Regions from separate parts of the Salinivibrio sp. PR932 genome, predicted to be linked through region 2. Evidence: predicted binding sites of a transcription regulator. Region 2 holds the regulator's gene; each other region holds the start of a gene.

Region 1 (2,420 bases), on a different contig from region 2:
AGTGTCAAAGCCTGCTATCTCGGTTTCCGATGCTTTCGCGAATATAACCCGTGGGCTGTGCGCATTCTCACATGGGGAGGATTGCGTGGAGGCCTCGCCTTGGCCATGGCCATGGCGGTACCAGCTGGCATTATTGTGGTCCCAGAAAAACAAATCGATGTCAGAGAGCTGATTTTGGTGATGACTTACGCGGTGGTGGTGTTTTCTATTTTGGTACAAGGCTCAACCATGACCGGCATGGTTGATAAAGCAAACGCAGCTCAAGACGAGATGGACAAGCGCCTTCAATGAACTCCGCGCCTTTGTCTATCATAAAGGCGCCAGGTGGCGCCTTTTTTATTCATCAAGCGTAAAGTTAGACGCTGAAAATGTATCCAAATCGAAGGGGGTTTGCTGATAGACACAATAGTTCAGCCAATTCGCAAACAGCAGATGCCCGTGACTGCGCCAGCTCACATACGGTGGCTGAGAAGGATCGTCATCCGGGTAATAGTTAATGGGGATCACCGGCTCCATCCCCTCCTCTAAATCGCGGTGATACTCGTCATTCAAAGTATGCGCATCATACTCAGGGTGCCCAGTGACAAACACATTGCGTTTATCTTTCGTCGCGGCCAGATACGTCCCCGCCTCATTGGACGTGGCTAAGATATCGAGATCGGTATGTTCATTCAGATAATGAGGAGAAAAGTCTGCATAACGTGAATGAGGCGCTAAGAAACTATCATCAAAACCGCGTAATAGTGGATGCTTAGATAACTCGCTATTTATCTGATGGCGATAAACACCTGATAGCTTTTCTTTGCGAGTTTTCTTAGGCAAATCGTAAAGTAGCTTTAAGCCCGCTTGCGCTGCCCAACAAATATAGAGTGTGGAGGTGACATGTTGGTGTGCCCAATTCATCACATCCTGTAAATGCTCCCAGTAAATCACGTCCTCAAACTGCACTAATCCGAGTGGCGCGCCTGTGACAATCAAACCATCGAAGTTACGCCCCCGCACGGCCTCAAATTGGCGATAGAAGGTATCAAGATGCTCGGTCGGCGTGTTCTTGCTTGGTCGGTTATCTATCCGTAAAAGCTCAACATCCACTTGCAAAGGGCTGTTAGAGAGCAAACGCATAAATTGCGTTTCGGTCTCGATTTTCTTTGGCATCAGGTTTAGAAGCAGGACTTTCAGCGGACGGATGTTTTGACTTACCGCGCGCGTTTCTGTCATCACAAAGATATTTTCACGCCGCAGAATATTGGTCGCGGGAAGTTGGTCCGGAATTTTAATCGGCATCACTGCCTCCTAGAGATGTTTAGACGTCCAGATATCTAATAACATAACGCAGCCGATTATAGAGCTCAAGCAATAATCAAGTGGGAAAGGGTAATACTCTATTTAGAATAGAAAGGAATCGGTATGGAAGGACAATACGTAGAAACGAAAAAGCCCCCCGCAAATGCGGAGGGCTTATGAATAACTCTTGGCAGTGACCTACTCTCACATGGGGAGACCCCACACTACCATCGGCGCAGCAACGTTTCACTTCTGAGTTCGGCATGGATTCAGGTGGTGCCGTTACGCTATGGCCGCCAAGAAAATACTGGTGCTGATAGGCAGATTTGAACTGCCGACCTCACCCTTACCAAGGGTGCGCTCTACCAACTGAGCTATATCAGCGAAAACGCTTTACCAAAGTCTTACTTTTTATCTGCTTTGATAATTAAATCACTTCTCATCAAAGTCTTACAGACATCCGCTTTGATGCTTAAATTTTTGCTAACTAAAGCCCAACATTAAGCTCTAATTAGATTATCTTGTTTGATGCGATGAGGATGTTGAATCGAGACGCGCAGTGTATGCCAATACATGAGCATCGCAGATATCAAAAGCATCGAGCTATCAACAAGATAAGCAATGAAAGCCTGGCGATGTCCTACTCTCACATGGGGAGACCCCACACTACCATCGGCGCTGCTTCGTTTCACTACTGAGTTCGGCATGGAGTCAGGTGGGTCCAAAGCGCTATGGTCGCCAAGCAAAATTTTGTTTTGTCTTCACTTTTTTAAAAAGTGAAAACCATCAATCTAGAAAGCTGTTCGTTCTCGCCACAATCAACTGGCTTTATTTRAAGTCCAACCCAAAACCTCTTGGGTGTTGTATGGTTAAGCCTCACGGGCAATTAGTACAGGTTAGCTCAACGCCTCACAGCGCTTACACACCCTGCCTATCAACGTCGTAGTCTACGACAACCCTTTAGAGAGCTCGAAGCTCTAGGGATGACTCATCTCGGGGCCAGCTTCGCGCTTAGATGCTTTCAGCGCTTATCTGTGCCGAACTTAGCTACCGGGCAATGCGTCTGGCGACACAACCCGAACACCAGCGGTTCGTCCACTCCGGTCCTCTCGTACTAGGAGCAGCTCCCCTCAATC
Region 2 (13,630 bases):
AAACTGGCAACCAGTGCCTGAGTGTGGACGTGGCGTAGGATAGCAACCAAGCTCAGCCCAGAGGCCGACTCACTGATAAATTCCACCGGCTGTGATTTGAGTTGCTGATAGAAGCCATGGCAGTGTACGGGGTTGTTCACCACGCCTGCCCCAACCGCCGCCACCATGGTAAAGCCTTCACGCAGTTTGAGTTCAGCTGGGAGGCCGGCATCTTGAATTTGCGCCATTACCAATGCCACGACTTCCGTGGTAAACGCTAACAAAATACGGTACTGGTCGTCTTGGTAATCCGTTGCTAATGGCTGTACTTTTAGCTGTGACAAAATCCGGCTGAGCTCTTGTTTTATCGCTTGAAAATCTTGTCCTCGCGCGACATCAAACTGGAGCAAGCTCACCTCATCCAACGCCGTAATGATTTTTGCCCCGCGCCCGGTGGCTAACACGCGTTCAATACGTGTTGATCCGCTATCCGGCGCTTGGGTGCAGCGCAACGTCAGGTCGGTCGCACTTTGCGCCACCGGCTGTAAGGTTCGGCTATGCAGCACGGGAGCCGCGAGTCGCGCCAGTTCTCCCGCCTCGTCAAGACGAATTAAAGGCAGCAAACAGGCATTATCAACATGGCGTGGGTCCGCGCTATAGACCCCGGCGACATCACTCCAAATGGTCACACGGCTCACGCCTGCAAGCGCCCCCAAGACAGTGGCCGAGTAATCGGAGCCATTGCGCCCTAACAGCACGGTTTCTCCCGCTTGATTTTGTGCCATAAAGCCCGTGATCACCACTTGGGTGTGGGCATATTGGGATAACTGGTTGTTCAGCAATGGCCAAGACGCTCCCCGATCAACCTCCGGCTGCGCTGCCCGCTCGGCACGTAGACACAGACGTGAGTCCAACATCACAGCCGGTTGCTGGTGCTGGCTAAGCAAGCTCGCCAGTAAGCGTGCCGACCATACCTCGCCAAACCCTTGAATACGCGCCTTATCTGCGTCAGTCAGCGCGCCCTCACCCAAGGTCGCAATCGTGGCGATGTCTGTATACAAGGCATCGACAAGGCGCTGCTTATCTTCACCATCAATAAGATTTTCAATTAAATCTTGCTGAAAGCCGCGCAAGGTCTGTAGCGTTTCATGGGCGAGGCGACCGTCTTTGTTGAGCTGAGCCAAATAGGCGATCAATTGGTTAGTGGTTTTGCCTGCCGCGGAGACCACAATCAAATCTTGGCGGCCCGCGTGGGCGGTCAATACATCTACAACCCGACGATAGCAGGCGGGCGACGCCAAGCTGCTGCCGCCAAATTTATGAAGTTGTCGTTGTGATTCAGGGGACGTCTCCGTCGATTGCGCATGCATGACAAGGTCTCTCTTTGTCTAACCAAATATCAGGGTAAAGCAAGGAACAGCGCCGTAACGTTGTTCAGGTTACGCGGCCAGTGCCGCAAAAGCGTGGGCCAAATCAGCGATGAGATCATCCGCATCTTCCAGTCCGATTGAAAAGCGCAGCAAAGTCGGTGCGATACCCGCTTCCGCTTGCGCCACATCACTCATCGCCCGATGTGTCATGGAGCCTGGGTGTGTGACCAAGCTTTCTACACCGCCTAACGACTCTGCTAAAGCAAATAGCGAAAGGCCTGCGATAAAACGCGCCACCCCGTCACTGTCGGTATCCAATTCCAAGCTCAGCATACTACCAAAGCCTGATTGCTGACGGGCAGCAATTTCGTGACCCGGATGGGTAGCGAGTCCCGGATAATAGAGTTGGCGCACAGCAGGAACCGTTTGCAGATAGGCGAGTACCGCTTGCGTGTTTTGCTGGTGTTGTTTAACCCGTGCGCCTAAGGTACGCAACCCTCGCAATGTCATATAACTGTCAAACGCGTTGCCCGTGGCGCCTATACAGTTGCCCCACCACGCTAAGGTTTCGGCAAGCTCACTGGTTGCTGCGATCACCGCGCCACCGACAATATCAGAATGACCATTAATAAATTTGGTGGTCGAATGCACCACCATGTCGGCCCCTAGCGCAAGAGGTTGCTGTAAAGCGGGAGATAAAAAAGTGTTGTCGACCACCACCCAAGCCCCCACTTGATGGGCTTTTTGGCATATTTCTGCGATATCGACCACGCGTAAGAGTGGATTGGATGGGGTTTCCACCAGCACGAGCTTGGGCTGTTTAGCCAATGCTTGGTCCAACGCATCATGGTCCGATTGATCGACAAAACTTACCTGCCAGATCCCTTGTTTGGCACGCGATTCGAGCAAGCGATAGGTGCCGCCATAACAATCATGTGGGGCGACAATATGCTCGCCAGCCTCCAACAGAGATAGCACCAAGTTTATCGCCGACATCCCGCAGTTGGTCACCACCGCACCTGCGCCCCCTTCTAAGTCAGTCAGCGCTTGTTCGAGCTGCGCACGCGTTGGGTTGCCGCCTCGCGCGTAGTCGTAAGTAGGCACATCACCCAGTGCCGGGAAACGGTAATTGGTCGATAAGTACAGGGGAGGCACCACCGCATGGTGCTGGGTGTCAGTCCCAATTCCGGTCCGAACGGCGATAGTGTCGGTTTTTTTCTCAGTCATGATCTATCCTTGCTAGTCTGGTTTGCGCATCGTGGGCGTGATCCAGGTTTCATACTGCCACCTTACCCTGTGCTTTTTGGGACGTCAACACTTCTAGACGTCTATACTCCTTTGCATGTGGCGGTTAATATAGCTAAAATCTCCGCAGCATCATTCTGGGTATTCCATAATCAAGATAGGTGAGACATGGCGCAGTGGAACGGCGACTACATTAATCCGTATGCCGAACATGGTAAAAAGAAAGAGCAGGTAAAGAAGATCACCGTCTCTATCCCATTAAAAGTACTAAAAATTCTTACCGACGAGCGTACTCGTCGTCAGGTGCAAAACCTCCGTCATGCGACCAATAGTGAGTTGTTGTGTGAGGCATTTCTTCATGCCTACACCGGCCAACCACTACCAACCGATGACGATATCCGTAAGGATAAACCCGACAGCATTCCCGCTGAAGCACGTCGGATCATGGAAGAGCTTGGTATCGAGTTCGACGATAGCGAATACTAAAAAAACCCGCCGATTGGCGGGTTTTCTGTAATGATAGGTGCTCAGTACAGCCTTCTCAGGCTCTATTCCACCGCGCTTTCCTCACGCTCAAGCATTACGCCTTATCGAGCATATAGTTTTCTGGCATCTCGATACGAGCCACGCCGGTTTCCACGGCGGCCAGCGCTACCGCGCGGGCGACCTTAGGTAATAAACGCGCGTCCATTGGCTTGGGAATAATGTAATCTGGGCCGAAGCTTAGCGAAGACAAACCGGCGGCGTCTAATACCGTTTGTGGGACAGGCTCTTTGGCTAGGCTGCGAATGGCTTCTACCGCTGCCAACTTCATCGCATCGTTAATTTCACTGGCACGTACATCCAATGCGCCACGGAAAATAAACGGGAAGCAGAGCACGTTATTGACCTGATTCGGGTAATCCGAACGCCCGGTTCCCATGATCAGATCATCGCGCACTTGATGCGCCACATCCGGATGAATTTCAGGATCTGGGTTCGAGCAGGCAAATACCACGGGTTTATCTGCCATCAGCTTCAAGGCGTCGGGTGAGAGCAAGTCTGGACCGGAGACGCCAACGAACATATCCGCGCCCTCAATCACATCTTCGAGGGTACGCTTATCCGTGTTATTGGCAAACAGCTGCTTGTATTTGTTGATGTCGTCACGACGCGTATGGATCACGCCTTTACGATCCAACATATAGATTTTTTCCCGCTGAGCGCCACATTTTATTAATAGCTCCATACAGGCAACAGCCGCTGCGCCTGCGCCCATGCACACCACCGTCGCCTCGCGGATATCTTTGCCTTGCAGCTCAAGCGCGTTAAGCATGCCGGCAGCGGTGACGATGGCCGTGCCGTGTTGATCATCATGAAATACAGGCACTTCGCAACGTGCAATTAATTGTTTTTCAATCTCAAAACAATCTGGGGCTTTGATATCTTCGAGATTGATACCGCCAAAGGTATCCGCGATGTTCGCCACGGTATCCACGAATTCATCGATAGTACGGTGTTTGACTTCAATGTCGATCGAGTCCAAGCCAGCAAAACGCTTGAACAATAAAGCTTTACCTTCCATGACAGGCTTAGAAGCCATGGGGCCTAAATTTCCTAGCCCCAAAATCGCGGTGCCGTTTGAGACCACCGCCACCATGTTGCCTTTACCCGTATAGCGGTAAACCGCATCCGCATCTTGCGCTATCTCACGCACAGGCTCAGCAACGCCAGGACTATACGCCAACGCGAGATCCGCGGCCGAGTCAGCAGGTTTGCTCAATTCAACAGAAATTTTTCCGGGAGTAGGGTATGCATGATAATCCAGCGCTTGCTGGCGTTTATCGTCCGACATCTAGTGTTCCTAATTATTATCGTGAAGGGGAAACTAATATCGACAGGGAAGCGTCACCGATATTAGTCAGACACTCTACAAACCACACAGGGAAGGTTTGTATAATAAAAAAGATGGTAACGCAGGGAGCAAACGTCCACCAGTACTAACAGCGCATTCGCGATGATGCTCGGACCTGTTGTCCGATGACAGGGACGATACGATCAAAAAAGGGACGCTGATGCGTCCCTTCTCTGTATTCGGTCAATAGCGGCTTATTTTTTGCTGCTAAGGGCACCGAAACGCTTCTTAAAGCGGTCAACACGGCCACCGGTATCAAGGATACGCTGCTTACCAGTGTAGAATGGGTGACACTTGTCACACACGTCTAGGTAAATGTCTTTGCCTAGGGTTGTGCTGAACGCGAATTCGTTACCGCAAGAGCATTTTGCTGTGACGGCTTTGTACTCTGGATGGATACCAGCTTTCATAGGGATAACCTCATCTTAAAGGCCGTGTCGCTCTCCCGATCCTAAGCCGGGCACCACACGTCGTTAACAAACATTTTCTAAGGCGCGCAATTCTAATCAAGCGCCCTCTTTTTCGCAACTTTTTTGTGCAATCCGCGTGTCTCTTACGGTGCAACAAGGCTTTGCCAACGTGTGGCTAACCGTTACACTGACATTCCTTCTGGCCAATAAGATGTTGTGATGGAACAGTTTGCTCAGGTGGCTTTGCCTGTCCCTTTGCCGAAAACCTTTGATTACCGTATTGCAGACGATCAGCATCCAATCATCGGAGGGCGCGTCAAGGTGCCGTTTGGACGCCAGCATAAAGTTGGCATCGTTACCGGCTTGTCGCCAACGGCCAGTGTGGAAGCCAGCCAACTCAAAGCGATTGATACCGTACTCGACACGCAGCCGGTTTGGACCCCCGCGGTATACAATCTCCTGCAATGGGCGAGCCGTTTTTACCATCATCCGCTAGGAGATGCGATGGGGGCGGTGATGCCAACCTCGCTGCGTAAAGGACGCCCTGCGACATTGCAGCAACAAAAATGGTGGCAAATCACCGAGTCAGGACAAAACCAACCTCTATCAGGTCTGAGCCGCGCCCCCAAACAAGCCCGAGTGTTGCAGCTTCTCACGCACGGTCCAGCCACTCAAGCCGACTTAATCGAACAAGACATCGGCACGCCGGTGCTAAAGACGGTGGCAGAAAAAGGCTGGATCGCGCCCTACTCGCCCCCTTCTCAGGCCAATGCTTGGGTAAAAAACTTTGCGGTGACCGAAGAAAAACCGACGTTAAACCACGAGCAAGCGATGGCGGTTGCCACCCTCAATGCTGGCGATGGTTTTGCCTGCGCGCTATTAGAGGGGATCACTGGCTCAGGCAAAACCGAGGTGTATCTCAATGTGCTTGAGCCGGTGCTCGCACGTGGCCAGCAAGCGCTCATCCTGGTGCCAGAAATTGGCCTGACACCACAAACCATTCGCCGTTTTGAGCGCCGCTTTGCTGTTCCTGTGACCGTGATGCATTCAGGGCTCAGCGATACCGACCGTCTCAACGCCTGGCTGGCCGCACGGGAAAATCAAGCCGCGATAGTGATTGGCACACGCTCAGCGCTTTTTACCCCCATGGCAAAGCTTGGCATCATCATTATCGATGAGGAGCACGACCCTTCCTATAAGCAGCAAGATAGCTTTCGCTATCACGCCCGCGATCTGGCTGTCATGCGGGGGCATGAAGAACAAGTGCCGGTGATCTTGGGCTCGGCAACGCCATCACTGGAGAGCTTACACAACGCAAAAACCGGAAAATACCAGTACCTTAAGCTCACGCAACGTCCTGGTAACGCGGTCACCGCCCGGCAAGGGATACTCGATATCAAAGGCCATCACCTCGAAGCTGGCTTGTCGGCGCCGCTGATTGCTGAAATGCGTCAGCACCTGCAACAAGGTAACCAGGTGATGCTGTTTTTAAATCGCCGCGGTTATGCGCCCGCGATGATGTGTCACGAATGCGGCTGGCTAGCGAACTGCCAACGCTGTGATGCCTACTATACCCTTCATCAACAACACCAAGAGTTGCGTTGTCATCACTGTGGCCACCAAAAACGTGTGCCTCCCCAATGTGGCGACTGTGGCTCTACCCAGCTTATTAGTGTCGGCGTCGGTACCGAGCAACTCGAATCCCAGCTTGGCACCTTGTTTCCCGAATACAATACCGTTCGCATTGATCGCGATAATACCCGGCGAAAAGGGAGCCTTGAAGGTTACTTGGCCGACATTGAAAAGGGTGAGTATCAAATTCTATTGGGCACACAAATGCTCGCCAAAGGCCATCACTTTCCTAACGTCACCCTGGTCGCCTTAGTCGATGTTGACGGGGCACTATTCAGTAATGACTTTCGTGCCCCTGAGCGTTTGGCCCAATTGATGGTGCAAGTCGCCGGGCGAGCGGGCCGCGCCAGTAAGCCGGGTACCGTGTTATTACAAACCCACCATCCAGAGCACACCCTGATCCAATCTTTAGTGCATAAAGGTTATCAAGCCTTTGCCGAATCTGCGTTAAATGAACGGCGTCAGGCGTGGCTGCCGCCTTACACGTTTCTTAGTCTCTTTCGCGCCGACGGGCATGAAGAAAACAGTGTCCAGCAGTTTTTACAACAGGTGCGTCAAACGCTGGCTACCTCACCGATTCAACAGGATGAATGCCATATTATGGGGCCTATGCCCGCCGCCATGGCGAAACGCGCGGGTCGCTATCGGTGGCAACTCCTCATTCAAGCGCCCAGCCGAAAAATCATGCAGCAATGGCTCCAAGTGGCGCTTCCGGCCATCCAACAGCTCCCTCTGTCGCGTAAAGTGAGGTGGTCATTAGATGTCGAGCCGCAAGACCTTTCTTAACATTCCCTTGCAGTAAAGCGACAGCAATCACACTTTCATTGCAATAAGTGTTAGCTTGTCCGTGTTTAAATCGGACAAGGCTAGGTAGAATAAGGCCGCAATTGGCTAAGAGAACAGGTCAGACGAGCTAATAACTGTCTGATCTCACAATACAGATAACAAGAGGACTGTCATTATGGCGACAATGAAGGACGTTGCCCACATTGCCGGTGTATCCACAGCAACCGTCTCTCGCGCGCTGATGAACCCTGAGAAGGTCTCGGCCACAACCCGTAAAAAGGTTGAGCAAGCGGTCGTAGAAGCTGGCTATTCCCCTAACTCACTTGCACGTAACCTACGCCGCAACGAGTCCAAAACCATCGTCGCGATTGTCCCAGACATCTGCGATCCTTACTTTAGTGAGATCATCCGCGGGATCGAAGAAGCGGCGATGGAGCACGGTTACCTGGTTTTGCTCGGAGATAGTGCCCAACAACACCACCGCGAAAACTCATTCGTCAACTTGGTTTTTACCAAACAGGCAGATGGCATGCTCCTACTGGGCTCCGATGTCCCCTTTGATGTCAGTAAGCCCGAGCAGAAAAATCTCCCTCCGCTTGTGATGGCATGTGAATATGCCCCGGATCTTGAATTGCCGACGGTGCATATCGACAACCTGACTGCCGCTTTTGAGGCGGTCAATTACCTCACCCAAGTCGGCCACACCCGTATTGCCAATATTACTGGGGTGCCGGAAACCGCACTGACGCAATTCCGCTCACAAGGCTATCAGCAGGCCCTGCAGCGCGCGGGGATTACAGTCAACCCAGCCTACAGCGTGGTGGGAGATTTCAGTTTTGCCTCTGGGGCGCGGGCAATGACCAATCTATTGTCCCTCCCTGAGCCTCCCACCGCGGTATTCTGTCATTGTGATGTGATGGCCGTCGGTGCCATGCAACAAGCAAAGCGCCTAGGCATGCGCGTGCCGCAAGATATTTCGATTGTAGGGTTTGATGACATCCAATTCGCCGAATATTGCGATCCTCCCCTGACCACTGTCTCCCAACCTCGCTACGACATTGGTCGTCAGGCGATGTTAATGCTGCTCAACACCTTACAAGGGCGTGAAGTGAATGCAGGATCACGGCTTTTAGATGCCAAATTAGTGATCCGTGAGAGCGTTGCCCCACCGTCTCGGTAGTAAGACTGGTCAGCACGAGTCGAAGCCAGTAACATGAGCGCTTTACTGGCTTTTTGAAATTGAATATTTGCTGTGGCAACTCGTGACTACGTAAAACGTGGTAAAGCACCACGTAAAAAAAATACCCGCCGCCAACCACCTAAAGCGCGTGCTCGTTTCCCATTAAAATGGGCGTTGCTTGCTGTCTGTTTGGTTGGCGCGTTTGGTTATGGCCTGTACCTATTAAGCAATACCGACGCACCCGCGCCTAAACCGGCAACAGACGCACAGCCTCAGCCTTCCACGCAGAGCAAGAAGGCACATCTGCCTAAAAAGCCTGAAGAAAAATGGAGTTACATCGAAGAGCTGGAGAGTAAAGAGGTGGAAGTGAAGGCCAAAGCATTGCCGCAATCCACGCGTCCTTACCTGATGCAATGCGGTGCGTACCGCAGTCAAGAGCAGGCAAATGAACGTAAAGCGATCATCGCTTTTCAAGGGCTAGAAAGCCAAATCAAGATAAGCCAAGGAGAAAAAGGCACCTGGTACCGGGTGGTATTGGGTCCTTACCCACGCAAGCGTCAAGCAGAGCGTGACCGTAATATGCTCCGCCGCGCCGGGGTTGAGCCTTGTGCTATTTGGTACTGGGAATAACAGCGCCACATTTTATCGGCTGGGCCAAGTCTATTCCTTGCCCAGCCTTGATTGAAATCCTTCCTTCTCCCCTTGAAAAGTGAGCGGCAAAGCCCAACCTCTTACATTAATCACCCACCTGGTGTACCAGACACAAAGAAAGAGGTTCCCGTGACTACAATCGTTTCCGTTCGTCGCGAAGGTAAAGTGGTTATTGCTGGCGATGGCCAAGTGTCACTCGGCAATACCGTGATGAAAGGCAATGCCCGAAAAGTCCGTCGTTTGTATAACGGCCAAGTTCTCGCCGGATTTGCTGGCGGCACTGCTGATGCCTTCACCTTATTTGAGCGCTTCGAGCGCAAGCTTGAATTACACCAAGGGCACCTAACCAAAGCGGCCGTTGAACTGGCTAAAGAATGGCGAACTGATCGCGCGCTACGTCGATTAGAGGCCCTACTGGCGGTCGCCGATGAAACCGCCTCATTGATCATTACCGGTAACGGCGATGTGGTTGAACCAGAGCGCGACTTGATCGCCATTGGCTCTGGCGGCAACTATGCCCAAGCCGCCGCCGTTGCTATGCTTGAAAACACGGCGTTAGATGCCCGCGAGATCGCAGAGAAAGCGCTAACCATCGCCGGTGATATATGTGTGTTTACTAACCAGCAGCACACCGTTGAAGAACTCGAGAGTAAGAAACAGGATTAGTGATGTCTGAAATGACTCCACGCGAAATCGTGCATGAGCTTGACCGTCACATTATCGGTCAAGACAATGCCAAACGTGCGGTGGCGATCGCACTGCGAAACCGCTGGCGCCGAATGCAGCTTGCCGAAGAGCTGCGTGCGGAAGTCACCCCGAAAAACATCTTGATGATTGGTCCAACCGGTGTGGGTAAAACGGAGATCGCTCGCCGGTTGGCACGCCTTGCCAACGCGCCTTTTATCAAGGTGGAAGCTACCAAGTTCACCGAAGTGGGTTATGTCGGGAAAGAGGTGGAAACCATTATTCGCGATCTGGCGGATGTGGCGATGAATATGACCCAGCAGCAAGCGATGGAAAAGGTAAAATTCCGCGCTGAAGAACAAGCTGAAGATCGTATCCTCGATATCTTGCTGCCACCCGCACGTGACGCATGGGGCCAAAATGAGGCCAGCCAAGAGGACTCTTCAACACGGCAAAGCTTCCGTAAAAAATTACGCGAAGGCCAGCTTGATGATAAAGAAGTGGAAGTCGATGTCGCCGCCCCCCAAATGGGCGTTGAGATTATGTCGCCTCCTGGCATGGAAGAAATGACCAACCAGCTACAAGGCATGTTCCAAAACTTGGCAGGCAACACCACCAAAAAGCGCAAGATGAAAATCAAAGACGCGATGAAGGTGTTGACCGAAGAGGAAGCGGCCAAGCTGGTCAATCATGATGACATCAAAGAACAAGCCATTCATGCGGTGGAAAACAATGGCATCGTCTTTATTGATGAAATCGATAAGATTTGTAAATCCGGTAACACCAGCGGCGGTGACGTATCGCGCGAAGGGGTGCAACGTGATCTATTGCCGTTAGTGGAAGGCAGTACGGTCTCGACCAAACACGGCATGATCAAAACCGATCATATCCTGTTTATCGCTTCAGGCGCATTCCAAGTGTCACGTCCGTCTGATCTGATCCCAGAGCTGCAAGGCCGTCTGCCCATCCGTGTTGAGCTTGAAGCCCTATCAACTCATGACTTCAAGCGTATCCTCACCGAGCCAAACGCCTCGCTCACCCAGCAATATACCGCCTTGCTGAAAACCGAAGAGATTGATCTGGCGTTTGAAGAAAGTGGTATCGATGAGCTCGCCTCTGCCGCTTGGCGCGTGAACGAGAAAACCGAAAACATCGGTGCTCGTCGTCTGCATACACTGATGGAGCGTTTGATGGAAGACGTCTCGTACGAAGCCAGCGAGCGCGCCGGTCAAAGCGTGACAGTGGATGCCGAGTACGTGCGTAGCCACCTTGAAGAGCTGGTGGATGACGAAGATCTCAGCCGCTTTATTCTCTAATCCACACCGATATCAAGGGCAGCAAACGCTGCCCTTTTTTGCATAAAAGTTTGCGCTGACGCAAACGGAAGTCGAATTTCCTCACCCTTCCCGTTGCCCACTTACACGCTTAAGCGATAATGGCGATATTGTCTTTTCGTCGAGAGTGTCTGTATGACTCAATCCACTTTGGCTATTTGGCTTGATGCCGCTCGGCCCAAGACCTTGCCCCTTGCCATTACCTCTATTTTATGTGGCAGCGCGGTCGCCGCTTCACAAGGGCGTCTTTCTTGGTCGATTAGCGCCATGGCTTTGGTCACTGCGTTATTACTGCAGATTTTGTCTAACCTCGCCAATGATTATGGCGATGCGGTGAAAGGGACAGATAACGCTGCGCGCCTTGGCCCAATGCGCGCCATTCAGTCAGGACACGTGAGTGTTGCCACCATGCGGCGTGCACTCATCCTCAACGTACTACTCACGCTCATCAGTGGCGGCAGTTTAATTGCCATTGCCTGCCAACAACCCACTGATATCGTCAGTTTTCTGCTACTCGGTGTCATGGCCATTGTGGCGGCCATTACCTACACCGTAGGCAATAAACCCTATGGCTATCGTGGGCTGGGGGATCTCTCCGTGTTGATGTTTTTCGGTTGGCTGGGTGTCGCTGGGACCTACTATTTACAAGTTGGACACATTGACTCGCTAGTTATCCTCCCCGCCACCGCATGCGGCTTACTCGCAGTGGGAGTGCTCAACATCAATAACCTACGCGACATTGATAACGATCGCGCCTGTGGCAAACATACGCTTGTGGTACGGTTAGGCCCACATCGCGGTCGCCAGTATCATGTAATTTTGCTTGCCAGTGCCGTGGTTTGCTATTCGCTGTTTGCCGCGCTCACCTTCCAAGCTTGGCTGGGATGGTTGTTTCTCGCCGGCGTTCCCTTATTGATTCGCCATGGCCGTGAAGTGTATCAAGCCGCAAGCGCCACCGCATTGCGCCCCATGATGGGAAACATGGTACGTTGTGCACTGGTCACCAATGGCCTTTTTATGACCGGTATGCTGTTGGTGTAATCAGGGCACAGATTGTCCCCTTTTGCATTGCAAAGCCTTATCGGCCCGTTATACTTGGACTAGCCTTGTTGGCAACCGCATGTTGTCAGCCTTTTTCTGCCTCAACAAGAAGTTAGACTATGGAATACAATACCTCGGAACTATGCGACATGTATCTTGACCAAGTGGATGTCGTGGAGCCAATGTTTAGCTCTTACGGGGGCCGCAGTGCGTTTGGTGGCCAGATTACAACCGTTAAATGCTTTGAGGATAATGGCCTTATCCGCGAGCTTGCTGAACAAGACGGTCAGCAACGGATCATGTTGATTGATGGCGGTGGCTCACTGCGCCGTGCGTTGATTGATGGCGAAATTGCACAGCTTGCTGCTGATAACGATTGGGCAGGTATGATTGTGTATGGCTGCGTCCGTGATGTCGATACTATTGATGAGCTTGATATCGGTATTCAAGCACTGGCATCGATTCCGGTCGGCGCGGATGAACAAGGCACAGGGGAAACCGACGTTCCCGTCAACTTTGGCGGTGTGACTTTCCTCCCGGACGATCATGTCTATGCAGATACGACTGGCGTGATCCTCTCACCCGACGCGCTCACCATGGACAGCGTCGACGTTGATGACGAGGAAGACGACGACTAATACGTCGCCTCACGCGGATAGAAAAACAGAGCCAATCGGCTCTGTTTTTGTTTATTCGACGTTCTCAATCTTGCCCAGCAAGCTACGAATACGGTTTTGCCACGCTTCTTGCTCTTCACGCAGTTTGGCGTTTTCTTGCTCGAGGCTTTCACGGCTTTCTTTCACCGAGGCTGCATCACGCTCTAGCGCGTCATTCTTTTCTTTCAGCTCTTCGATTTCCATTTGCAGCAGCGAAATGGTATCCACCGCCATTTGTACTTTTGCTTCGAGTTGTTCTAATACTTCCAATGACATCAAGGCCACCTTATTTCTGACGATTGATCCCGTTACTACTGACATCAGCAGCAACCCGTGCAACGTGATTGTGCACCCCGCTGTTATTGTACCGAGCGCACGCTAGACTGCCACTGTTCTCGCGCCTTGCCAACGCACAAGTGCACAAAAATCCAGCATATTTGGTGTTATTCCTGATCCGCCTGACGTGTATTTCCACATATCCTCTGCTCACAGGCGTACGCAAACGTTTTCTATTTCTGGTAAACTGGCGCGCGCTCACTGGGCTGACCAGTTTTTGTGGCTTTTATCTTGGAGTACTCATGAAACGCGATCTCGCACTGGCTTTCTCTCGTGTCACCGAAGGCGCCGCCCTTGCCGGTTATAAATGGCTAGGCCGTGGCGATAAAAATGCAGCGGATGGTGCAGCCGTTGCCGTGATGCGTACCTTACTGAACCTCACCGAGATTGATGGTGAAATTGTGATTGGCGAGGGCGAAATTGACGACGCGC
Region 3 (13,630 bases), on a different contig from region 2:
AAAGCCAATAAAGCGGGTCCAGTTACCGATCATGATCCCGGAGACGACCATTGCCAGTGGACCGGAAACATGCAGCATATCGGCGAGCACATAGCCAGCACTGGGAATGGCTAAAGTGAGCAACAGCTCCATGGAGTGATCGTTAGTGGCACAAATCAAACGGTGAAAGGCATAGCCTAAAACTAGGCCGTAACATATGCCGCCAATCGCTTCTTGCGCAAACAGCGACAGGGTACCCGCCAAGGTTGGGTTTTGATGTCCGAATGCGAGGGTGAAAATAGTCACAAACACCACCAAGCCAAAACCATCGTTAAACAACGACTCGCCTTCGATTTGGGTGGTAATACGCATGGGGGCATGTAATTTTTTGACAATCGCAAGCACGGCAATGGGGTCCGTGGGTGAGATAAGGGCGCCGAAAAGTAAGCAGTAAATATAATCAAATTGTACCCCAATCAGTTGGAACACGCCCCACACACCGGATCCCACTAAAAACACGGAGAGCAGCGTCGCACCGAGTGCTAGGGTGGTGATTTCCCATTTTTGGTCTGAAAACGAAGGCAGTTTGACGCCCAGCCCTCCAGCAAAAAGTAGAAAGCCAAGCACGCCCTCAAGGAGAAACTCCTCAAAATGAATATCCCCTAAAGTTTGCGCGGCAATCGCCTTTAGAGGCAGGGCTTGATACTGACCGGCAATCACTATCCCTAAAGACAGTAAAAGTGCACCTGCCGTGATTGCGATGGTGGTTTGGACGCGGCTAATTTTACTGTTAATAAACGCGATGATAATGGCGGCAGCGGCCATAAAGCTGAGGATAGCGTAGGTTGACATACATCATTCCTGATACGGCTAGGGAGTGGAAAAAAGAGTTACAAAATATTAATAGAAATCGCTTCCAAAACGAACAGCAGATTTGAAATAGATCAATATTAATTCATTTAAATAGACGTCTAGATTTCCATTTTCGCTGTGGTAGGATGAAATTATCGCATTGAGGAAGATGATAAGCGTAATGAGTATGGACCAACTGACACAACAACTGCGCGAACGTATTTTGGTAATCGATGGTGGTATGGGCACCATGATTCAGGGGCTAGGGCTCAATGAGGCCGATTATCGTGGCGCGCGTTTTAAAGATTGGCACTGTGATGTAAAAGGTAACAATGACCTTTTGGTGCTGACTCAACCCGATAAAATCGCTGCGCTACACAGTGATTATCTGGCTGCGGGCGCGGACATTATTGAAACCAATACCTTTAACGCCACCCAAATCGCGATGGCCGATTACGACATGCAAGCGCTGAGTGCGGAAATCAACGTCGCGGCCGCTCGGCTAGCGCGTGAGGTTGCTGATGCGTGGACGGCGAAAACGCCAAATAAACCCCGCTTTGTCGCGGGTGTGTTAGGGCCGACCAACCGAACGTGCTCAATCTCACCGGATGTGAATGACCCGGGCTTTCGCAATGTCAGTTTTGATCAGTTAGTCGACGTGTATGCCGAGTCCACCGAAGCGCTCATTGATGGCGGTGTTGATATCATCATGTTGGAGACCATCTTTGATACCTTGAACGCCAAGGCGTGCGCCTTTGCGGTGGAGAAGGTCTTTGATGCTCGTGGCCTGCGCCTACCCATTATGATCTCCGGTACCATCACTGATGCATCTGGGCGCACCTTATCCGGACAAACGACCGCCGCTTTCTATCACTCCTTGCGTCATGTTGAGCCACTGTCTTTTGGCTTAAACTGTGCGCTGGGACCGGCGGAATTGCGCCAGTATGTCAAAGAGCTGAGCGACATTTGTGAGGGCTTTGTCTCTGTCCACCCTAACGCGGGGTTGCCCAACGCGTTTGGTGAGTATGACCTCTCTCCTGAACAGATGGCGACACACATTGATGAGTGGGCGGCGTCAGGCTTTATCAACTTGGTCGGTGGTTGTTGTGGTACCACGCCTGAACATATTCAAGCGATCAGTGATGTCGTTGCGACGCATCCTCCTCGCCCCTTGCCGGCTCATCCAGTCGCCTGTCGCTTATCTGGACTCGAGCCTCTGACCATTGATGCCGATAGTTTGTTTGTAAATGTGGGAGAGCGCACCAATGTGACCGGCTCAGCACGCTTTAAACGCTTAATCGTTGAAGAGCAATACGACGAAGCGCTTGAAGTGGCATTGCAGCAAGTGGAAAACGGCGCCCAAATCATCGATATCAATATGGATGAGGGTATGTTGGATGCCGAAAAGGCCATGGTGCGATTTCTCAATCTTTGCGCGGCCGAGCCAGATATTGCCCGTGTACCTGTGATGATTGACTCCTCTAAATGGGAGGTGATTGAAGCTGGCCTCAAGTGCATTCAAGGGAAAGGCATCGTCAATTCTATTTCTCTCAAAGAAGGAGAAGAAGCCTTTCTTCACCAAGCACGTTTGATCCGCCGCTATGGTGCAGCGGTGATTGTGATGGCGTTTGATGAGCGGGGCCAGGCCGATACTCAGGCACGAAAAGTGGAAATCTGTACGCGGGCCTATCATCTTCTGGTCGAGCAAGTCGGCTTTCCACCAGAAGACATTATCTTCGATCCCAATATCTTTGCGGTTGCCACCGGTATTGATGAGCACAATAACTACGCGGTCGATTTCATCAACGCCGTGGCCGAGATCAAACAAACCCTGCCGCATGCCATGATCTCGGGCGGGGTCTCAAATGTGTCGTTTTCGTTTCGAGGCAACAACCCCGTCCGTGAGGCTATTCATGCGGTGTTCTTGTATCACTGCATCAAAAATGGCATGGACATGGGGATCGTCAATGCGGGCCAGTTAGCCATCTATGATGATTTGCCTGAATCGCTGCGCTTGGCAGTAGAAGATGTGGTGCTCAACAAAGATGATGGTGCCACGGAGCGCTTATTGGAGATCGCCGACAGCTATCGTGATAGTGGTGAGAGCGAGGTCGCGGAAACCGCGGAGTGGCGCAGCTGGCCAGTAGAAAAGCGGCTGGAACATGCATTGGTCAAAGGCATTACAGAATTTATTGTTGAAGATACCGAGCTGGCTCGCGTGGCAGCGAGTAAACCTCTAGAAGTGATTGAAGGCCCGTTGATGGCGGGCATGAACGTGGTTGGGGACTTGTTTGGCGAAGGCAAGATGTTCCTGCCTCAGGTGGTGAAGTCGGCACGGGTGATGAAGCAAGCGGTGGCCTACCTTGAACCTTACATCAATGCAGAAAAGCAGCAAGGGCAGACCAATGGCAAGATCCTGCTCGCCACCGTCAAAGGCGATGTACACGACATTGGCAAAAACATTGTGGGCGTGGTGCTGCAGTGCAATAACTTTGAGATTATTGATCTCGGTGTGATGGTGCCGACCGATAAGATCCTGTCGGTGGCCCGAGAAGAAAACGTCGACATTATTGGTCTGTCGGGTCTGATCACCCCATCGTTAGATGAGATGGTGAACGTGGCGAAAGAGATGGAGCGCCAAGGGTTTGATATTCCTCTGTTGATTGGCGGTGCGACCACGTCCAAAGCCCATACCGCGGTGAAGATTGAGCAGCATTACCATGCGCCTGTGGTCTATGTACCCAACGCGTCGCGTGCGGTTGGGGTGTGCTCCTCGTTATTATCCGAGACGCAGCGACCTGATTTTGTCGCGCGTTTGGCCAAAGAGTATGACACTGTGCGTGAGCAGCATCAGCGTAAAGCGCCCCGCACGCCACCGGTGACCTTGGAGCAAGCTCGCGATAACAAGTGGCAAACGGATTGGGCAAACTATATGCCTCCGCAACCGGCGAAGCCAGGCATCCATGTTTACGATGATGTTTCGATAGCGACCTTACGTCAGTATATCGACTGGACGCCTTTCTTTATGACGTGGTCTCTCAGTGGCAAATTCCCCGCGATTTTGGATCACGAGCTGGTGGGGGAGGAAGCCCGTCGTTTGTATCAAGACGCCAATGCTTGGCTCGATCGTTTCGAGGCAGAAGGCTTGGTAGCGGCAAAAGGGGTGTGTGGCCTCTTTCCTGCCAATAGCGTGGATGATGATATTGAAGTGTATACCGACTCGTCACGACAAACGGTGAGCACGATATTGAATCACTTGCGCCAGCAAACACAAAAGCCGCGTGGTGCGAACTATTGCTTGTCAGACTTTATTGCGCCGAAAAGCAGCGGTCAGCCGGATTGGATTGGTGCATTTGCGGTGACAGGCGGCATTGGTGAGTATGCTTTGGCGGAAGAGTACAAAGCGAAAGGGGACGATTACAACGCGATCATGATCCAAGCGGTGGCGGATCGACTCGCAGAAGCCTTTGCGGAATATCTTCACCAGCAAATTCGGATCACCTTGTGGGGGTATGCGCCCGATGAGACGCTTGATAACGACGCCCTGATCCGCGAACAATACCAAGGGATCCGGCCAGCGCCAGGTTATGCCGCCTGTCCTGAACACAGTGAGAAAGGCAAGATTTGGCAATTGCTATCGGTAGAAGCGCATACGGGGATGACACTGACCGAAAGCTATGCCATGTGGCCGGGCGCGTCGGTTTCGGGTTGGTATTTTTCCCATCCAGAGTCACGTTACTTTGCGGTAGCGAAAATTCAAAATGATCAACGTGATAGCTACGCAGCACGTAAAGGCTGGTGTCTTGAGGAAGCTGAAAAGTGGCTAGGCCCTAATCTTAATGCCTAACCGAGAAAAGCCAGCGCACGCTGGCTTTTCTTTTGGGTTTTACTCAAAAAGCTGTGTATGTAAACGCTGCACCACCTCGGTGGCACTGTCGTCATCAACCACCATACACACATTGTGATTACTCGCGCCATAACAAATCATGCGCAAGGTGGCAGTATCTAAGGCGTTAAATACCGGCGTCACCGCCCCCGGGGTATGACGCATCTCATTACCGATCAAGGCGACCACGGCTAAGTGTTGGCAAACGTCAACATGGCACAAGGTTGAGAGTTCCTCTAAGGCAGCATCAGGCAAACGGGGCACCTCACCCTGTGTATTGGTTTGATCGAGCGTCAAAGACACGCTGACTTCGGAGGTAGTGATCAGATCGACGGAGATCTGATGGCGCGCTAGGATCGCGAAGACGTTGGCAAGAAAGCCATACGCTTGGAACATCGTCAAACTGGTCAAGGTCACCATGGTTTGATTTCGGCGCAACGCAATGGCGCGGAATAGGGGGGATGATTCCGCCTGTTCTCGGATCCAAGTCCCGCCTTTTTCCGGCGCACAGGCCGCCCCGACAAAGACAGGAATATGCTGGCGTACCGCGGGTAATAGCGTGGAGGGGTGGAGCACTTTGGCGCCAAACGTCGCCATCTCCGATGCTTCACTAAAGCTGATCTCTGCAATAGGACGTGCTTTGGCGGCGAGGCGTGGGTCGGTAGTATAAATACCCGGTACATCGGTCCAAATCGCCAAGCTTGTTGCCCCGAGAGCCTCGGCAAACAAAGCGGCACTGTAGTCGCTGCCTCCTCGGCCAAGAGTTGTCGTTCGTCCTTCTTTGTCGGCACCGATAAAGCCTTGGGTCACTAGAATGTGATTGTCTAGCTGCGCATTCAAGCGCTGACACTGTTGCTGAGTCAGGGCGATATCTGGAATAGCGTGACCAAATTGGCTATCCGTTTTCAAATATTCGCGGGCATCAATCCGAGCTGCGGGTAGGCCAAGGTGGACGAGCAAGTGAGTAAACAGGTGCGTAGAGGTAAGCTCGCCACAGGCAACCAAGGTATCGGTAAGCGCTTCGCTCGGGGCCTCACAGGCTTGCTCACTCAAGGAGATAATCTGCTGGTGGAGCGTTCGCACTGCTTCTTGGGTGTGATGACAAGGAGGCAAAGCTGCCAGTATTTGCTGGTGGATAGCGTCTATTGCATCCAGTGTGTTTTGGCGTAAGACATCGTTTTTTATGCCTTGGGCTAAGGCGACAAGATGGTTGGTGACGCCGGCACATGCGCTAATCACTACAAAACGGGTCTCGGGATGGCGCATAATCACTGCGGCACTTTGTTGCATGGCGGCAAAGTTGCCAACACTGGTGCCGCCAAATTTAGCGACTGAAATAGATGGTAACGGGTTCACGTCCTTTTCCCCTTTTGAGCTCGTGCTCATTGATTCAACATATTTAAAAGTCAGTGGGGAACATCAGAAGTCACGTCGCAAACGCGAGCAAAAAGGAAGAGCAAACGGCAGGCATTCTGCCAGAAGCGCTCCACCTGTCTGTCCAAATGGATGACAAGTGACAGCCTGAAGGATTCAGCCTTCATGGCCGGCGGCTCCTTACCCTGTCGGAACCCCCTCGGCATCGCCTCCCCTGATTATCACGCCTTGGAGTAGGGCTCCGCGTGATAACTGCCTGAGTGATGCACCTCTTCTGTATGTTCGGCCATGTGTTGATCCACATGGTGAGTGGCTACATTACGGGCGCTAGTGAGTGGTTGTCAACCGCCAATTGCGTTACAAAGCGACGATCAGGCACCTATACCGCCGCTATCCGCCACCCGTTGAATATGCGCTCTAGCACGTAAGTTCGCGATGTGGCAATGGGGCGATGAACACAAAGTATGCTATAACGGAAAGCGCAAATTTAGCAGACACAAGGATAGGTTATGGCAACTTCAATTTCCGATATCCGCTCATTTCAGCCGATAGAGCGCACCCTGATGGGCCCTGGCCCGTCTGATATTTCTCCGCAAGTGTTGCAGGCGTTGAGTCGTCCGACGTTGGGACACCTCGATCCCCTTTTTATTGCGATGATGGATGAGGTCAAACAGCTCTTACAATATGCCTTTCAGACCGAGAATCCGTTTACCATTGCGGTCTCTGCCCCCGGGAGTGCAGGAATGGAAGCGTGCTTCGTTAACCTTGTAGAGCCCGGTGATACCGTGATTGTCTGTCGCAACGGGGTGTTTGGCGACCGAATGCGAGAAAACGTTGAACGCTGTGGTGCGCACGCGGTGATGGTTGACGATGCATGGGGCGAGCCTGTCAGCCCCGACAAGGTTGAAGCGGCATTAAAAGCGCATCCAGAGGCTAGTATCGTCGCGTTTGTTCATGCTGAAACCTCCACGGGCGCTTGCTCAGATGCGCAAACACTGGCGACGCTGGCGCGCGAGCACGGCTGCCTTACCATTGTTGATGCCGTAACATCACTTGGCGGTGTCCCCTTGAAAGTCGATGAATGGCAACTTGATGCGGTCTACTCCGGCAGTCAGAAATGCTTGTCATGCGTCCCAGGCTTATCGCCGGTCACCTTCTCGGCGCGTGCCGTTGAAAAAATGCAAGCGCGCACCCACAAGGTACAAAGCTGGTTTCTCGATCAAAGCTTAGTGCTGGGCTATTGGAGCGGTGACGGCAAACGCAGTTATCACCATACTGCACCGGTTAACAGTCTGTATGCATTGCATGAATCATTACTCAAGTTATATCAAGAGGGCATTGAGAACGCTTGGCAGCGTCATCAAACCATGCATCAACGCTTAAAAGCGGGGTTGGACGATTTAGGTATCCGCTTTGTGGTGGATGAGCCTTATCGCTTGCCGCAATTGAACGCGGTGTATATTCCGGATGGTGTCGATGATGGCGCGGTACGCCAACATCTGCTCAACACCTATAACCTCGAAATCGGTGCTGGTTTGGGCGATCTCGCTGGTAAGGCATGGCGAATTGGCTTAATGGGCTACAGTGCGCGTGAAGAAAACATCGCGCTATGCTTAAAAGCATTGGGCGACGCACTGCGCTAGGCGCACGTTATTCCGGCAGAGTGCGCATCGGTAAGGTGTGGCGAGTGGTCCACACCTTGGCGGCTTGCGGAAACAAATATCGCGCCTCTTGCTGAATATCGCGCGCCCGCTGCGTATCGCCAATTTGCAGAGCAATCTGATAAGCATGCTGGTAGCCCGCAAACGTGGGGTGTTGTGCCACATGCTGCAGCCATAAGTTAAGGTGCTGGTGGCGATCGGCATCCGACAGCGTCTCTAGGTTGTGCTGAAAGTGCTGTTCTGCGAGCCCTTGGGTGAGTTTACTTTGCCACCACGGATGTTGCTGATAGAGCGCAATACGCTGAGAGGTTAATAAAGAGTCACGCAAGTAGCGATTGGCTAAATACACCGATGATAGGCACAACAATCCCACCAAGATCATTACAGTGGCAATACTGCGTGTCGCGATACGCTGCCCATATTCGGCGGTAGAAAATGTGATTCGTTGGTATTTGCTGGTTAAATTATCCAGCCAGTACAGCCACATGAGCAGTAAAATGCCGTTAAACCACTGCGTACCGCTGGCCGGATAGATAAGCAAGCCAGTGAGTGGCGGAAGCACGAGCGCAACGAGCATACGCCGCGTGCCTGAAGGGGCGCGGATAATGCGAAGCGCCAGTGGCAGTATCACGGCAAGATACGCCAGTGCCATCACAAGCCCACCTTCCAATAACCACAATGCTAGCGCGCTCGGTAATTTCACAGGACCCGTGTGTCCCGGATGTGCCGCCGATGCCAGTAGTAGAGTCGTTTGTCCATGACCCATGCCAACGCCAAAAAAAGGCGTTTGTTGAAATTGCTGCCAGGCAAGCCACAGTGCGCGTTTGTCTTGAGGCGTGAGCCATTGCCAGCTTTCTTGACCGGTCAGCCCGAACACCGCGAGTAACGCCCCGGCAGACATGGCGGCCAGCCACGCAAGGTGCTGGCGCCGCGTCGCAAAGCGACTGAGATAAACTTGTTGCAAGGCAATGGCGCAAAGGGCAAACAGGAGCAGTAGCGGTCGTCCTTGCATGGCAAGCACGGGCAGGATAACCACTGGCGTGAACACCAACACGCTTTGCGTTATGGGATGGCGGTAGCGGTTACTTGGCTCTCGGGCGAGCAGATAAGCCGCCAAACTTAGGCCGGTGAGTAACAACGCATGGGTCACGGCAGCGGGTAAATGCGGCACCCAATGCTCAAACTTAAAAGGCGCCATGCCCGGAGGCGATTGGTTGCCTAAGACGGAAAGGATGGCCAACCAAGAGGCAAGCATCAAGACGGCCAGTAGCTTTTGTCGCTGGGCATGATTAAAAATAAACTGCTGTAAGCTGGAGAAAAAACCGAGGCTGAGGACCAATGCGGCGATGGCATAGCCACTGTTTAGCGTTGCCGCTTGCGGATAAAGATATGGCACACTGGCACAGAGCGTGGCGGCCACTAACGCCCAGGTTAAGTGAGTGACGCGCCATGTGTGCTGTCGCCACACTTCCAGTCCGGCGAACCCCAACACCAAACTAAGCGTGAGTAACGACAGAGCGGCAGCAGGATGGCGAATACCCACCAACGGCAAGTCGACCGAATACAATGGCAAACAGATCAGCCATAACGCCGCCAGTGCCCCTAAAAAGGGCACCGTAAGCGGTTTTCGTTTCACTCGGTGGGTGGGTAACGCCTGTGTCATTATCGCTCCAACATGGGCTTCAAGAAGTGTGCTGTGTGGCTACCAACCACATTGACGATCTCTTCTGGCGTGCCTTGAGCAATGATTTCACCGCCGCCGTTACCGCCTTCAGGCCCTAAATCGATGATCCAATCTGCGGTTTTAATCACATCTAGGTTATGCTCGATCACCACAATGGTGTTGCCTTGTTCGCGTAAGCGATGCAACACATTTAGCAACTGCTGAATATCATGGAAGTGCAAGCCGGTTGTCGGTTCATCAAGGATATAAAGCGTTTTACCGGTATCGCGCTTAGATAGCTCACGGGCCAGTTTTACCCGCTGTGCTTCGCCGCCCGATAAGGTGGTGGCGGCTTGGCCAAGACGAATATAACTCAGACCCACATCCATCAACGTCTGTAGTTTACGCTTGATAGCGGGGACGGCGTCGAAAAATTCACGTGCGTCTTCGACGGTCATTTCCAAAACTTCATCGATCGTTTTACCTTTATAGCGCACTTCGAGTGTTTCGCGGTTATAGCGTTTCCCTTTACATACATCGCAAGGCACATACACATCGGGTAAGAAGTGCATTTCTACTTTGATCACCCCATCGCCTTGGCAGGCTTCGCAGCGACCGCCGCGTACGTTAAAGCTAAAGCGACCTACTTTATACCCGCGTGCCCGAGCCTCTTGCGTGCCGGCGAAGAGCTCACGTATCGGCGTAAAGATCCCCGTATAGGTGGCTGGGTTTGAACGTGGAGTACGCCCAATGGGGCTTTGATCAATATCGATCACTTTGTCGAAATGTCCTAACCCGTCAATAGACTCGTAAGGCGCGGGCTCGGCGGTGGTGGCACCATTGAGTTGCTGGTGGGCCACTTTAAAGAAGGTATCGTTAATTAAGGTCGACTTTCCTGACCCAGATACACCGGTGACACAAGTGAATAAGCCCACGGGCAAGTGTAAATCGACATGTTTTAAGTTGTTCCCCGTTGCGCCTTTAAGCACCAGCATTTTTTCAGGATCTCGAGGGCGACGGGTCTCTGGAACGGCAATCGCCTGCTTGCCGCTGAGGTACTGTCCGGTTAGCGAGTTGTCATTGTTGAGAATATCGTCGAGACTGCCCTCAGCCACGATTTGTCCGCCGTGAGCACCAGCGCCTGGACCAATATCAATCACGTAGTCGGCGGCGCGAATGGCGTCTTCATCATGCTCGACCACCAGAACGGTGTTACCGAGGTCGCGTAAATGCTCCAGTGTATCGAGCAAACGTGCGTTATCTCGTTGATGCAAACCAATCGATGGTTCATCAAGCACGTACATTACCCCGACCAAGCCAGCCCCGATTTGACTGGCCAAGCGGATACGCTGTGCTTCCCCGCCAGAAAGCGTATCGGCGCTTCGTGACAAGTTAAGATAATTAAGCCCGACATTGACCAAAAAGCGCAATCTGTCATGGATCTCTTTCATAACTTTTTCGGCAATTTTGGCACGTTGACCTGATAAGGTCAGCTGTTCAAAAAAGTCGAGGGCTTGTTGAATGCTCAGCTCGCAAATTTCAGGTAAGTTGCGGCCATCAATAAAGACATGGCGTGCTTCTTGACGCAATCGTGATCCGCCACAGCTTGCACACGGCTTAGTCGCAATGTACTTAGCTAGCTCGTCACGTACCGCATTAGATTCGGTATCACGGTAGCGACGCTCCATATTGTTGAGGATCCCCTCAAACGGATGTTTGCGCACACGAATATCGCCCCGATCGTTGACGTATTTAAACTCGATCTCTTTCGGGCCTGAACCGTAAAGCAGAATGTCTTGAATGGTGCCAGACAGATCTTGCCACGGCAGCTCGAGATCAAAGTCGTAGTGATCGGCGAGTGAGCGCAGCATCTGAAAGTAGTAGAAATTGCGTCGATCCCAGCCTCGAATAGCCCCACCGGCGAGGCTGACCGCAGGGTTTTGAATAATCCGTTTAGGATCGAAGTACTGTTGTACGCCTAAGCCATCACAGGTGCCGCATGCACCAGCCGGATTATTAAAGGAAAACAGACGAGGCTCTAACTCTTGCATGCTGTAACCGCAGTGCGGGCAGGCAAAATTGGCAGAGAAGATCAGCTCTTCGCCGTCGCCATCCATCCAGCTGATCACCGCGCTGCCGCCGGTGAGCTCGAGGGCGGTTTCAAACGACTCCGCTAAGCGTTGTTGTTGATCGTCACGGACTTTAAAGCGATCCACCACCACTTCAATGGTGTGTTTTTTATGAAGCTCCAAAGTTGGTGGATCGGACAGATCACAGACTTCGCCATTAATACGTGCGCGAATAAAGCCCTGCGCGGCAAGGTTTTCGAGGGTTTTAACGTGCTCGCCTTTGCGGTTTTTGATAATCGGGGCGAGCAACATCAATTTGCTGCCCTCTGGTAGGGCAAGCACTTTATCGACCATTTGGCTAATCGTCTGAGCGGCCAAGGTCACATCATGGGTTGGACAGCGAGGCTCACCGACCCGCGCATACAGCAAGCGCAAGTAATCGTAAACTTCGGTGATGGTACCCACAGTTGAGCGTGGGTTATGCGAGGTTGATTTTTGCTCAATGGAGATAGCGGGGGACAAGCCTTCAATATGATCAACGTCGGGCTTTTCCATCAAAGAGAGAAACTGGCGCGCATAAGCCGACAAAGACTCAACATAGCGACGTTGTCCTTCTGCATATAAGGTGTCAAAGGCTAAAGATGATTTTCCGGATCCAGAGAGCCCGGTGATGACAATCAACTTATCGCGGGGAATGGTTAGGTTGATGTTTTTGAGGTTGTGCGTACGCGCGCCTCTGACGTCGATATTATCCATTGTTATCCTACTTCTCAGTCAGCTCACTTATTGGTCACCGGTGTTCAGTATCGCATAGACGGCGCTGTGACCAAACAAAAAAGGCTGTATATTTACACAGCCTTTTGTCAAGGTGGAAAGCCTTACGTCGAGACGCAACGCAGAGCGGGGGTTACGGGTTTTTAACCGTGGCTTCGTCTTTGTTTTTGCCACCTAAGTAGAGGTTTTGATAGCAATGATTCGTGGCTTCGATAAAGCCTTCCACGCTGCCACAGTCAAAGCGCTCCCCTTTAAATTTATAGGCCAACACACATCCGGCTTGCGCTTGCTTGAGCAAGGCGTCAGTGATTTGCACTTCACCGTTTTTGCCCGGTGGTGTGTTTTCGAGCAGTTCAAAAATATCAGGGGTTAAAATATAACGGCCGATAATGGCTAAATTACTCGGCGCTGTACCCGGGTCAGGTTTTTCCACCATGTTGTCTACGCGGAAAAGGTCGTCTTTGATCTCTTGCCCGGAAATAACCCCGTATTTATGGGTCTCATCTTCTGGCACTTCTTCCACCGCGACGATAGAACAGCGAAATTGTTTGTATAGCGCCACCATTTGTTTAAGCACCCCATGCCCCGGGTTGATACACAGGTCATCCGCCAGCACGACCGCAAATGCTTCATCACCCACCAGTTCACGACCGGTTAAAATGGCGTGTCCTAAGCCACGCATTTCATGTTGGCGAATATAGGTAAACGAGGCTTTTTCGATGGTGTTACGGATATCATCCAACAGCACTTCTTTATTGGTGCCGCTGATCTGATGCTCCAGTTCATAGTTCTTATCGAAATGATCCATGATCGCATGCTTACCGCGACCCGTTACAATACACATGCCGTGGATGTCCGCTTCAAGTGCTTCATCAACACCGTACTCAATCAATGGTTTATTGACGACAGGCATCATCTCTTTGGGCATGGACTTGGTCGCGGGTAGAAAGCGCGTACCATAACCGGCGGCGGGGAACAGACATTTGTTAATCATCTTGGATCCTTTTTTCGTCACTGATGTGGCCATACAGGCCGCAGCGTGATTTACGTGAATGGCAACCAAATACGCCACTCACAGCAATAGGTTGGGCATTATTTTGCTGGGCGACGCGCAGGGAAGCAAGCCGCGATCGCTCCAGTATAGCGAAACGCACGGCCTCACTCATCGCTCACCCAGACTCTGACGACATGAATATGCGTTAGTTCACACTCTTTACCCATGCTCACGCGAGACAGAGTTAAGAGGCTGAGCAAACTTATGGGTAGTGGCGACTGAAAGCCGATACAAAGTCGGATAGCTTTGTTTGTGGCAAGGCATTGATTCCAGCCGCGCCTTCTCGCCCTCCGCCTGTGGCAAATTGTTGTGCGAGAG

Evidence for each region. Region 2 encodes MetJ, which represses methionine synthesis genes. Its sites were predicted from a motif close to TTAGACNTNTANANGTCTAA; they were not measured.
Region 1: metA (homoserine O-acetyltransferase MetA) is a predicted target of MetJ. The motif match lies at 1,304-1,323, and genes of this name have one in related genera.
Region 3: metH (methionine synthase) is a predicted target of MetJ. The motif match lies at 943-962, and genes of this name have one in related genera.

Annotation. Positions count from the first base shown of each region.
Region 1 covers NZ_MUFM01000045.1:17,676-20,095, forward strand. The annotation lists gene BZG84_RS15065 (cation:proton antiporter) at 1-291, shown strand, start outside; gene metA (homoserine O-acetyltransferase MetA) at 337-1,284, opposite strand; rRNA gene rrf (5S ribosomal RNA) at 1,470-1,585, opposite strand; tRNA gene BZG84_RS15080 (tRNA-Thr) at 1,593-1,668, opposite strand; rRNA gene rrf (5S ribosomal RNA) at 1,912-2,027, opposite strand; partial or broken rRNA gene BZG84_RS15090 (23S ribosomal RNA) at 2,150-2,420, opposite strand, start outside.
Region 2 covers NZ_MUFM01000011.1:74,245-87,874, forward strand. The annotation lists gene BZG84_RS07600 (bifunctional aspartate kinase/homoserine dehydrogenase II) at 1-1,349, opposite strand, end outside; gene metB (cystathionine gamma-synthase) at 1,419-2,576, opposite strand; gene metJ (met regulon transcriptional regulator MetJ) at 2,763-3,080, shown strand; gene BZG84_RS07615 (malic enzyme-like NAD(P)-binding protein) at 3,175-4,428, opposite strand; gene rpmE (50S ribosomal protein L31) at 4,683-4,898, opposite strand; gene priA (primosomal protein N') at 5,115-7,316, shown strand; partial or broken gene cytR (DNA-binding transcriptional regulator CytR) at 7,486-8,496, shown strand; gene BZG84_RS07635 (SPOR domain-containing protein) at 8,569-9,126, shown strand; gene hslV (ATP-dependent protease subunit HslV) at 9,277-9,813, shown strand; gene hslU (HslU--HslV peptidase ATPase subunit) at 9,816-11,147, shown strand; gene BZG84_RS07650 (1,4-dihydroxy-2-naphthoate polyprenyltransferase) at 11,301-12,206, shown strand; gene rraA (ribonuclease E activity regulator RraA) at 12,326-12,844, shown strand; gene zapB (cell division protein ZapB) at 12,896-13,138, opposite strand; gene glpX (class II fructose-bisphosphatase) at 13,441-13,630, shown strand, end outside.
Region 3 covers NZ_MUFM01000045.1:3,875-17,504, reverse strand. The annotation lists gene BZG84_RS15065 (cation:proton antiporter) at 1-831, opposite strand, end outside; gene metH (methionine synthase) at 1,013-4,678, shown strand; gene lysC (lysine-sensitive aspartokinase 3) at 4,718-6,103, opposite strand; lysine riboswitch at 6,189-6,373, opposite strand; gene BZG84_RS15050 (pyridoxal-phosphate-dependent aminotransferase family protein) at 6,601-7,734, shown strand; gene BZG84_RS15045 (Wzy polymerase domain-containing protein) at 7,742-9,415, opposite strand; gene uvrA (excinuclease ABC subunit UvrA) at 9,415-12,240, opposite strand; gene galU (UTP--glucose-1-phosphate uridylyltransferase GalU) at 12,392-13,252, opposite strand; gene BZG84_RS15030 (acetyltransferase) at 13,515-13,630, opposite strand, start outside.